DNA from 2 places in the Kitasatospora sp. NPDC058218 genome. Region 1 is predicted to be linked to the other one. Evidence: riboswitches for the same ligand, from Rfam matches in the RefSeq annotation. Region 1 holds a riboswitch; the other holds the start of a gene.

Region 1 (5,647 bases):
GGATCCGACTACCGCGGCGGCTCCCGCCGGTCATCCGGCGGCGCCGCACCACGGGGAGGATCGCCAAGCGAAGCGAGGGTACGCGTATGTGCCAGCACCGTCCTGAGTGCCCGTCGGCGGAGTCCGAGGACCGCGAGGCGGCCGTACCGGTGGCCTGCCACCCGGAGCAGGGCTGGAGCCTGCTCTGCAACGGCGTCCTGGTGTTCGAGGACACCGGCGAACTGCTGCCCGACGGCCGGGTGATCGCCCCGCGCCGCCCCGTCGCGCACGCCGCCTGACCGGCCACCGGCGGGGGCGGCCGCCGAGCGACGCAGGACAACGGGCAGGGCCCCGGCGATGGGGGCACCTTCCAGCCGAAGGCTGGGGGTGATTCGCCGGGGCCCTGCCGTACCTCTCCTCGCTCAGACGCCGTACTCCTCCAGCGGCGGGCAGGAGCAGACCAGGTTGCGGTCACCGTAGGCGCCGTCGATCCGGCTGACCGGCGGCCAGTACTTGTCCGCCGGGTTCACGCCCGCCGGGAAGACCGCCTCCTGCCGCGAGTAGCCGTGCGCCCAGTCGCCGGCCAGCGCGCCAGCGGTGTGCGGGGCGTTGCGCAGCGGGTTGTCCTCGGCCGGCCACGCGCCCGAGCCGACCTTCTCGATCTCGGCGCGGATCTCGATCATCGCGTCGCAGAACCGGTCGATCTCGTACAGGTCCTCGGACTCGGTCGGCTCGATCATCAGGGTGCCGGCCACCGGGAAGGACATCGTCGGCGCGTGGAACCCGTAGTCGATCAGGCGCTTGGCGATGTCGTCCACCGTCACGCCGGTCTCCTTGGTGAGCGGGCGCAGGTCGATGATGCACTCGTGCGCGACCAGGCCGCCGGGGCCGGTGTAGAGCACCGGGAAGTGCGGGGCCAGACGCTTGGCGATGTAGTTGGCGCTCAGCACGGCCACCTGGGTGGCGTGCTTGAGGCCCTCGCCGCCCATCAGCCGCACGTACGCCCAGGAGATCGGCAGGATGGCCGCCGAGCCCCACGGCGCGGCCGAGATCGGGCCGACGCCGGTGGCCGGGCCGGCCTCCGCCTGCAGCGGGTGGTTCGGCAGGTACGGCGCGAGGTGCGCGCGCACCGCCACCGGGCCGACGCCCGGGCCGCCGCCGCCGTGCGGGATGCAGAAGGTCTTGTGCAGGTTCAGGTGCGAGACGTCCGCGCCGAACTTGCCCGGCTTGGCCAGGCCGACCAGGGCGTTCAGGTTGGCGCCGTCCACGTACACCTGGCCGCCGGCCTCGTGCACGGCCGCACAGATGTCGGTGATCTCGGTCTCGTACACGCCGTGGGTGGACGGGTAGGTGACCATCAGCACCGACAGCTGGTCGCGGTGCTGCGCGATCTTGGCCTTGAGGTCGGCCACGTCCACGTCGCCGTCGACCAGGGTCTTGACCACGACCACGCGCATGCCGGCCATCACGGCGGAGGCCGCGTTGGTGCCGTGCGCGGAGGACGGGATCAGGCAGACGTCGCGCTGGGTGTCGCCGTTGGCGTGGTGGTAGGCGCGGACCGCCAGCAGACCGGCCAGCTCGCCCTGCGAGCCGGCGTTCGGCTGGATCGAGACGGCGTCGTAGCCGGTCACCTCGACCAGCTGCTGCTCCAGCTGGCGGATCAGGGTGAGGTAGCCCTGGGCCTGCTCGATCGGCGCGAACGGGTGCAGCTGGCCGAACTCCGGCCAGGTCACCGGCTCCATCTCGGTGGTCGCGTTGAGCTTCATGGTGCAGGAGCCCAGCGGGATCATGCCGCGGTCCAGCGCGTAGTCGCGGTCCGACAGGCGGCGCAGGTAGCGCAGCATGGCGGTCTCGGAGCGGTGGCTGTGGAAGACCGGGTGGGTCAGGTACTCGTCCTCGCGCAGCAGCGCGGCCGGCAGCGCCTCGGCGCTCTCGGCGGTCTCGACGCCCTCGACGCCGAACGCGGCCCAGACGCCCGCCAGGTGCTCGCGGGTGGTGGTCTCGTCGGTGGAGACCGAGATCCGGTCCTCGCCGTCCTGGTACACGTTGATGCCGTGCTCGCGGGCGGCCTCGGCGATCGCGGCGGCGCGACCGGGGACGACCGCGGTGACGGTGTCGAAGAACTCGCCGTGCAGCAGCTCGACGCCGCCGGCGCGCAGGCCCTCGGCGAGGGCGGCGGCGTAGCGGTGGGTGCGGCGGGCGATGTCGGCCAGGCCGTCCGGGCCGTGGTAGACGGCGTACATCGAGGCCATCACGGCGAGCAGCACCTGGGCGGTGCAGATGTTGCTGGTCGCCTTCTCACGGCGGATGTGCTGCTCGCGGGTCTGCAGCGCCAGCCGGTAGGCGCGGTTGCCGTCGGCGTCGACGGAGACGCCGACCAGGCGGCCGGGCAGCGAGCGGGCGTACTCGGCGCGCACCGACAGGTAGCCGGCGTGCGGGCCGCCGAAGCCCATCGGCACACCGAAGCGCTGCGAGGTGCCGCAGGCGATGTCGGCGCCGAGCGAGCCCGGGGACTTCAGCAGGGTCAGCGCCAGCAGGTCGGCGGCGACGGCGACGATCGCGCCGAGGCCGTGGGCCTGCTCGATCACCGCGGTGAGGTCGCGGACCACACCGGTGGCGCCCGGGTACTGGAGCAGCACGCCGAAGACACCGCGCTCGGCGATCTCGGCCGGGATGCCGGCCGAGAGGTCGGCGACGACGACCTCGACACCGGTCGGCTCGGCGCGGGTCTGGATCACCGCGACGGTCTGCGGCAGGGTCTCGACGTCGACCAGGAAGACGCCGCCCTTGACCTTGGTGACGCGGCGGGCCAGGGCCATCGCCTCGGCGGCCGCCGTGCCCTCGTCCAGCAGTGAGGAGCCGGAGGTGGGCAGGCCGGTCAGGTCGGAGACCAGGGTCTGGAAGTTGAGCAGCGCCTCCAGGCGGCCCTGCGAGATCTCCGGCTGGTACGGCGTGTACGCGGTGTACCAGGCCGGGTTCTCCATGACGTTGCGCAGGATCACCGGCGGGGTGAAGGTGCCGTAGTAGCCCAGGCCGATCATCGGCTGGAGGACGGTGTTGCGACCGGCGAGCTCGCGCAGCTCGGCGAGGACCTGGGCCTCGCTGCGGCCGGCGGGCAGGTCCAGGCCGGTGATGGAGCGGATCGCCTCGGGTACGGCGGTGGCGGCGAGCTCGTCCAGCGAGGCGTAGCCGACCTGGGCCAGCATCTTCTCCTGCGCGGCGGCGTCGGGGCCGATGTGGCGGTTCTCGAAGGGGCTGGCCTGCTCGAGCTCGGTGAGGGTCGCGGGGGTGGTGGGGCGTCCCGCGTTCGGCTGGGCGTTCATGGTGGTCGAGGCCTCCTGGTCACGGACCGGCGGGGGTACGCACGCCGGACGGCACGGCCGCTGCGGACGACAGCGGACAGACCTGGGCGGACGGACCCGACAGGCCTCCCCCTCTGTCATCGGGACCTGAGAGCTTCACCCGCGCGGAGCGCTGTGGCGCCCCGCCGGCTTGCACCGTCGGTGAGGGTGGTGCCCGCCGGCTCCCTCGCCGGCAGTCCTGCCCTGCTTTCCAGAGTGACCTATCCCACACGGTACGGATGCCTGAGAGATTCCGGGGAGGAGTTGCTCCTTCGGCGCCCCGACCAGCGGTTTCCGCTCTCGGGGACTCTCCCGAGCGGGCTCGGCGGTCGCGCCCAGGGTACCAGCGGGAAGGCCTTCGATCACGGGTGCGTCCGGTCACGGGGGCGACCGGCCCGTGACCCGTACGGCGCAGCCCCGGGCCCGTCCGGCCCCGCCCCGGTCGCGCGTGTCCGCTTCATGGCTTTTGGTGTGAAGTGGCGGATGGGACGGGCGGGCCGGCCGCCGGCCTGCGGGCGTTCCGCAGGCGCAGCGCACTGGAGGAAAGAGTGCAGACCGATATCGACCCCCGAGACCTCATCGGCCACAAGGCGGTCGACCGCAACGGAGACAAGATCGGCACGGTCGACGAGGTGTACCTCGACGACGCCACCGGACAGCCCGAGTGGGCTGCCGTCCGGACCGGCATCTTCGGCCGGGACGCCTTCGTCCCGCTGACCACGAGCGAGTTCTCCGGCGACGAACTGCGGGTGCCGTACGACAAGTCACTGGTGAAGGAGTCACCGGACTTCGGCGTGGGACAGCACCTGTCACCCGCCCAGGAACTCCAGCTCTACCGCTACTACGGGCTGGACACCCGGCTCGACGGTCAGCCGTCGGCCGGTGACGGCTCCGGCTCCGAACCGGCCGACCTGGACTTCGGCGCCGTACCGGCCGCCGCCCCGGCGGCAGCGGCGGGCACCGCGGCGGCCGTCGCCGCACCGAAGCCCGCGGACCAGCCGGCCGCCGCGGCCCCGGTCAAGCCGCTGGCCTTCCACACGGCCGACAACACACCCCCGTCCCCCGCCGTCGCCCCGGCCGCCGATCTCGGCAAGCCGTCCGAACCCGCCACGGAGGCCAACGTGCGGACCCTCAGCCCCACCGCACCCGTCGCCCCCGCCGCCCCCTCGGCGCCCACCGCGCCGGAGCAGCGCCCGTCGGCCGCTCCGCTCGTCGCCGGTCACGACGGCGCCGCCGTCGCGTCGGCGCCCGAGGCCTCGACGCCCGGCACCACGGGCCCGGCCTCGTCGGCCCCCAGCGGGCCGGTGGAGATCACCTGCCGCGAGGAGCGGCTGGACATCACCACCGAGTGGCACGTGCTGGGCACCGCGAAGCTGCGCAAGTACGTGACCAGCGAGGCGGTGGAGCGCCGGGTGCCGGTGGTCCGCGAGCGGGTCCGGGTGGAGCGGATGCCGGTCGGCGAGGCGGAGCGGGCCTCGCTGAGCGACAAGGACATCGCCGAGGCGGTGGAGGAGGTCACGCTGCGCGAGGAGCGTCCGGTCGTCCGCAAGTACCTGGCCCCGATCGAGCGGGTCCGCCTGGTGGTGGAGCGCTACACCGCCGAGGAGGTGATCCGGGACGAACTGCGGCGCGAGCACGTCGAGGTCCACGACAACACCGCGGCCGCCTCGACCCCGACCCCCTCGTCCGCGCACACCCCGGCCCCCTCCCGCCCGGGCGGGAGCCCCTCCCGCCCGGGCGCCGACGAGCACTCGGGCACCGGCGGACATACCGGCGCCGGTGGGCATTCGGGTGCCGGCGAACCGTCCCGACCCGCCCCGCTGAGGCCGCTCGCCTGACGGCGGAACACAGGGACCCCGGACCTCCACGGTCCGGGGTCCTTCGACTTTGCCAAAGCTTCACCAATCGATATTTGACACACTGAAGTATTTCCCTGCATGGTTGCTTCAGTTCATTCACTATGTACGGGAGGAAGCAACCGTGAGTGAGGCACCACAGCCCACCACCGCGGCCGAGAAGCAGAGCAGCGCCCGGGTCCTGCCGGCCCTCATCCTGGCGATGCTGTCGTTCAGCGTGGTGCAGACCGCGGTCGTTCCGATCCTGCCTTCGCTGGCCAAGGAGCTCAGCGTCTCGGGCTCCAGCATCACCTGGCTGATGACGGCCAACCTGCTGTCGGCCGCCGTGCTCACCCCCCTGCTGGGCCGCTTCGGCGACCTGCGCGGCCGTAAGCCGATGCTGCTGATCTCGCTGGCCGGTCTCGTCGCGGGCTCGGCGCTCGCCGTCAGCACCCACTCCTTCACCTGGCTGGTCGTCGCCCGCGTCCTCCA
Region 2 (5,647 bases), on a different contig from region 1:
CCGTCGCCGCGCAGGGCCATCCGGGCGGCCGTGACGGCCTTGACCGAGGCCATGCCGTTGCGCTCGATGCAGGGGATCTGGACCAGGCCGCCGACCGGGTCGCAGGTGAGGCCGAGGTTGTGCTCGATGCCGATCTCGGCGGCGTTCTCGACCTGCTCGGGGGAGCCGCCGAGGACCTCGGCGAGGCCGCCGGCCGCCATCGAGCAGGCGGAGCCGACCTCGCCCTGGCAGCCGACCTCGGCGCCGGAGATGGAGGCGTTCTCCTTGAAGAGCATGCCGATCGCGCCGGCGGCGAGCAGGAAGCGGACGATGCCGTCCTCGTCCGCGCCGGGGATGAAGTTCAGGTAGTAGTGCAGGACGGCGGGGATGATCCCGGCCGCGCCGTTGGTGGGGGCGGTGACGACGCGCTGGCCGGAGGCGTTCTCCTCGTTGACGGCCATCGCGTAGAGGGTCACCCACTCCATGGCGTTGGCCGGGCCGATGCCCTCGGCGCGCAGCGCACGGGCGCCCGAGGCGGCGCGGCGGCGGACCTTGAGACCGCCGGGGAGGATGCCCTCGCGGGACATCCCGGCCCGGACGCACTCCTGCATGACGCGCCAGATCTCCAGCAGGCCGGCCCGGATCTCCTCCTCGGTCCGCCAGGCCTTCTCGTTCTCCAGCATCAGGCCGGAGATGGACAGGCCGGTCTCGCGGCTGAGGCGGAGCAGTTCGTCGCCGGTGCGGAAGGGGTACTTCAGCACGGTGTCGTCGGGCTTCACGCGGTCCGCGCCGAGTGCGTCCTCGTCGACGACGAAGCCGCCGCCGACCGAGTAGTACGTCTTCTCCAGCAGCGTGCTGCCGTCGGCGGCGAAGGCCCAGAGGGTCATGCCGTTGGCGTGGTAGGGCAGCGAGCGGCGGCGGTGCAGGATCAGCTGGTTGCCCGGGTCGAAGTCGATCGGGTGGGTGCCGAGCAGGCGGATCCGCTTCTCGGCGGTGATCCGCTCGACGTCCCGGTCGGCCTGGTCGACGTCGACCGTGCGGGGCGAGTGGCCCTCCAGGCCCAGCAGGACGGCCTTCGGGGTGCCGTGGCCGTGGCCGGTGGCGCCCAGCGAGCCGAAGAGCTCGGCGCGGACGCCCGCCACCCCGGTCAGCAGGTCCTCGGACTTCAGGCGGCGGGCGAACATCCGGGCGGCGCGCATCGGGCCGACGGTGTGGGAACTCGACGGGCCGATGCCGATGGAGAAGAGGTCGAAGACGCTGATGGCCACGGAGGACGTCCTTGTCTGGTCTCGTGGAAGGACTTGCAGGCGGGGTGCTGACACGGAACGGGGCACCGCGCGCACTGTCCAGTGTGCGCGGTGCCCCGGAATCCCAGGTGACCAGGCAGGGTGAGGCCGGTCACCTACAGCCGAATCACAGGTTCGGGTAGAGCGGGTACTTCTCGGCGAGGGCGGTGACCCGGGCCTTCAGCGCGGCGGCGACGGTCTCGTCGAAGGCGGGCTTGAGCGCCTCGGCGATGATGTCGGCGACCTCGCGGAAGTCCTCGGCCTGGAAGCCGCGGGTGGCCAGGGCAGGGGTGCCGATCCGCAGGCCGGAGGTGACCATCGGCGGCCGCGGGTCGTTCGGGATGGCGTTGCGGTTGACCGTGATGCCGACCTCGTGCAGACGGTCCTCGGCCTGCTGGCCGTCGAGCTGGCTGTTGCGCAGGTCGACCAGGACCAGGTGCACGTCGGTGCCGCCGGACAGCACCGAGGCGCCGGCCTCGGCCACGTCGGCCTGGAGCAGGCGCTCGGCGAGGATCCGGGCGCCGTCCAGGGTGCGCTGCTGGCGCTCCTTGAACTCCTCGGTGGCGGCGACCTTGAAGGCGACGGCCTTGCCGGCGATCACGTGCTCCAGCGGGCCGCCCTGCTGGCCGGGGAAGACCGCGGAGTTGATCTTCTTCGCCCACTCGGCCTTGGAGAGGATGACGCCGCCGCGCGGGCCGCCCAGGGTCTTGTGGGTGGTGGTGGTGACCACGTCCGCGTACGGCACCGGGTTGGGGTGCAGGCCCGCGGCGACCAGGCCGGCGAAGTGCGCCATGTCGACCATCAGCAGGGCGCCGACCTCGTCGGCGATCCGGCGGAACGCGGCGAAGTCCAGCTGGCGCGGGTAGGCGGACCAGCCGGCGATGATCAGCTTCGGCTGGTGCTCCTTGGCGAGGCGCTCGACCTCGGCCATGTCGACCTGACCGGTCTTGTCGTCCACGTGGTACGCGGCCACGTTGTAGAGCTTGCCGGAGAAGTTGATCTTCATGCCGTGGGTCAGGTGACCGCCGTGGGCCAGGCTCAGGCCCAGGATGGTGTCGCCCGGCTGGATCAGCGCGAACATCGCGGCGGCGTTGGCCTGCGCGCCGGAGTGCGGCTGGACGTTGGCGTGCTCGGCGCCGAACAGGGCCTTGATCCGGTCGATCGCGATCTGCTCGACCACGTCGACGTGCTCGCAGCCGCCGTAGTAGCGGCGGCCGGGGTAACCCTCGGCGTACTTGTTGGTCAGCACCGAACCCTGGGCCTCCATGACCGCCACCGGGGCGAAGTTCTCGGAGGCGATCATTTCCAGGGTGGTCTGCTGGCGGTGCAGCTCGGCGTCGACCGCGGCGGCGATCTCCGGGTCGAGCGAGTGCAGGGACTGGTTGAGAACCGTCATGGTGTGGTCTTCCCGGGAGGAGAGAAGGAGGTGCCGCGCGTGGCGCGCCCTCGGAAAGGGTGGCGGTGGGCGACGGGAGGGCGGTGGAGGCCCGGTGGCCGGGGTGGCCGCCGCGCTGCGGCCACCCCGAACGGCTGACTCAGGCCGGGTTGGTGAGGGCGTCGTAGTCGGCAGCGCTCAGCAGCTCGTCGGTGGCCTCGACGCGCACCTTGAACAGCCAGCCACCCTCGAAGGGGGCGCTGTTGACCAGCGAGTTGTCGTCCAGGACGTCCTGGTTGACCTCGGTGACCTCACCGGTGACCGGCGAGTACAGGTCGCTGACCGACTTGGTGGACTCGAGCTCGCCACAGGTCTCACCCGCGGTCACGGTGTCGCCCACCTCGGGCAGCTGCACGTAGACGATGTCACCGAGGGCGTCGGCCGCGTGGGCGGTGATCCCGATCGTGGAGACACCGTCCTCGGCGGCGGTCAGCCACTCGTGCTCCTTGGTGTACTGCAGGTGCTGGGGGTTGCTCATGACGTCATTCTCCAGGATGGGAAGCGGGTACGACGAAGCGGGCCGCCGGACGGACGGCTTCGACGTGGATCTTCGGGAAGAGCGGGGCCTCAGCGGGCGCGCTTGTAGAACGGCAGCGCCACGACCTGCACCGGCTCGTGCTTGCCGCGCACGTCCACCGCGACGGTGGTGCCCGGGGCGGCGTGCGCCGCGTCCACGTAGGCGATGGCGATCGGCTTGCCCAGGGTGGGGGAGGGCGCGCCGGAGGTGATCCGGCCGATCGGCTCGCCGTCGGTGGTCACCACGGTGTACTCGGCGCGCGGGACGCGCTTGCCCTCGGAGACCAGGCCGACCAGCACCCGCGGCGGGTTGGCCTCGGCCGCGGCGGCGGCCTGCTCCAGGGCCCGGCGGCCGACGAACGCGCCCTCGTTGGTGGTCTTGTCGAAGCGGACCACCCGGCCGAGACCGGCGTCGAACGGCGTCAGCTCGGTGGAGAGCTCGTGCCCGTAGAGCGGCATGCCGGCCTCCAGGCGCAGCGTGTCGCGGCAGGACAGGCCGCACGGCACGAGCCCGCGCCCGGTGCCGGCCTCGGTCAGCGCGGTCCAGACGTGCGCGGCGTCGCCCGGGTTGCAGAAGATCTCGAAGCCGTCCTCGCCGGTGTAACCGGTGCGGGCGAGCAGCACGTCGCGGCCGGCCACCTGGGCCGGGAGGATCGCGTAGTACTTCAGGCCGGGCAGGTCGGCCTCGGTGGTGTCGGCCAGGATCGCGGTGGACTCCGGGCCCTGGACGGCGATCAGCGAGTAGGTGTCGCGGTCGTCGGAGACGACGGCGTTGTAGCCCTTGGCGCGGGCGATCAGCTCGTCCAGCACCAGCTGGGCGTTGGAGGCGTTGGCGACGACCAGGAAGGCGTCCTCGCGCAGGCGGTAGACGATCAGGTCGTCCAGGATGCCGCCGTTCTCGGCGCAGATCATGGTGTAGCGGGCGCGCAGCTCGCCGAGCGCGGAGACGAAGCCGACCAGCGCGTGGTCCAGCATCTCGCCGGCCTGCGGGCCGGTCACGGTGATCTCACCCATGTGGGAGAGGTCGAAGAGACCCGCCTTGGTGCGGACGGCGAGGTGCTCCTCGCGCTCGCTGCCGTAGCGCAGCGGCATGTCCCAGCCGGCGAAGTCGGTCATGGTCGCGCCGAGGGCGCGGTGCAGCGCGTCGAGCGCGGTGAGGCGGAGGGACGACATGGCCTGGAACTCCTCGGTCTGGGCACTCAGGTGTGCGCACGCCGGACCGGTCCCGCTCGGGGACCGAGCCTGCGCGCGGGCATGCGGCGGCTGGGTCTCCCCATCTGTCGTCGTACCTGAGAGCTTCACCGCACGCGGGCCCGCAGCGCTTTACAGCTAACAGGACAGCATGGCGGCTTGCACCGTGGGTGGGCGCGCGACAGGGCCGTGCGCCGCTTTCCAGATGTGCCTAGCCCGTGCGGTAGGGGGGCCTGAGAGATTCCGGGGAGGACTTGCTCCTTCGGCGCCGGCTGTACCGCCTCTCGGGGGCACTCCGGACTCTCCCGCACGGGTTCGAGCGGCCGGTATGGAGTTAGGGGCCTCGGCGGGAATACGCGGAGACGCGGACATCATGGCACGTCCCGGCGGAAGACGGGAGAGGGGCCCCGGGCCAGGCCTTCGACCGCCGTCCCCCGTCCGTCCCGGCCGGCTTCCCCGGTCCGTCCCGGCTGCCCTCCCCCGTCCGTCCCGACCGCCGTCCTCCGTCCGTCCCGACCGCCCGGCAGCGGCGCGCCCCGCGGCCCCGGGGGCGGGCCCGCTAGGCTGCTCGGCGTCGGCGAGCAGAGGACGGTACAGCGGCGCATGGGGTACCCGGTGGAGCAGCAGCAGGGGTGGAGCGGCCCGGAGGCGGCGCCGCCGGGCGGCGGATGGCCGGCGAACGAGCTGGAGCAGGTGCTCACCGCCGCGCTCGGCGATCCGGGCGCGACCCCCCGGGTGTTCGAGGTACTGGCCCGCAGCCAGGTGTGGATCCCGCTGCCGGCCGGGGGCGACCCGCAGGGCCAGGCGCTGGACCTGCCGACCATCGAGCTGGCCGGCGACCCCTACGTTCCGGTCTTCTCCTCGCAGGAGGTGTTCCTGCAGCAGGTGCCCGGCACGGCGTTCGCGATCGCGCCGGTCTGGGAGTTCGCCCGCGGGCTGCCGCTGGGCGTGGGCATCGCGGTGAACCCGGACGCGCCGGTGGGCATCCCGGTGCCGCCGCAGGGTGTCGCCGAGCTGCGGCGCGGGCCGCGCGAGGACCGCTGGGACGCCCCGCAGGCGCCGACCGGCGGCCGGGTGGCGCTGCGCGAGCCGGTGCCGGGCGAGGACCCGGAGGCCTTCCTGGCCGCCTGCCGGTACGAACTGTCGGCCCTGCCCGGCGTACTGACCGCCAGGCGGGCGCTGGCCAGCGTCGAGGGCGAGCCGACGGTGATGTTCGTCGGCGTCCAGCTCGACCCGGCGG

The links. A riboswitch is a leader RNA that binds a small molecule or an ion and turns the genes downstream of it on or off. The one in region 1 is predicted to bind glycine.
Region 2: linked by a shared signal. The riboswitch ahead of gcvT (glycine cleavage system aminomethyltransferase GcvT) and the one ahead of gcvP (aminomethyl-transferring glycine dehydrogenase) in region 1 are both predicted to bind glycine.

The regions. Positions count from the first base shown of each region.
Region 1 covers NZ_JBHVWC010000014.1:142,805-148,451, forward strand. Annotated here, with positions in the region: gene ACFVYI_RS11605 (DUF5999 family protein) at 87-278, shown strand; gene gcvP (aminomethyl-transferring glycine dehydrogenase) at 402-3,302, opposite strand; glycine riboswitch at 3,542-3,645, opposite strand; gene ACFVYI_RS11615 (PRC and DUF2382 domain-containing protein) at 3,869-5,158, shown strand; gene ACFVYI_RS11620 (MFS transporter) at 5,301-5,647, shown strand, end outside.
Region 2 covers NZ_JBHVWC010000008.1:147,425-153,071, forward strand. Annotated here, with positions in the region: gene ACFVYI_RS07240 (L-serine ammonia-lyase) at 1-1,247, opposite strand, end outside; gene glyA (serine hydroxymethyltransferase) at 1,393-2,661, opposite strand; gene gcvH (glycine cleavage system protein GcvH) at 2,801-3,178, opposite strand; gene gcvT (glycine cleavage system aminomethyltransferase GcvT) at 3,268-4,389, opposite strand; glycine riboswitch at 4,619-4,725, opposite strand; gene ACFVYI_RS07260 (enhanced serine sensitivity protein SseB) at 5,011-5,647, shown strand, end outside.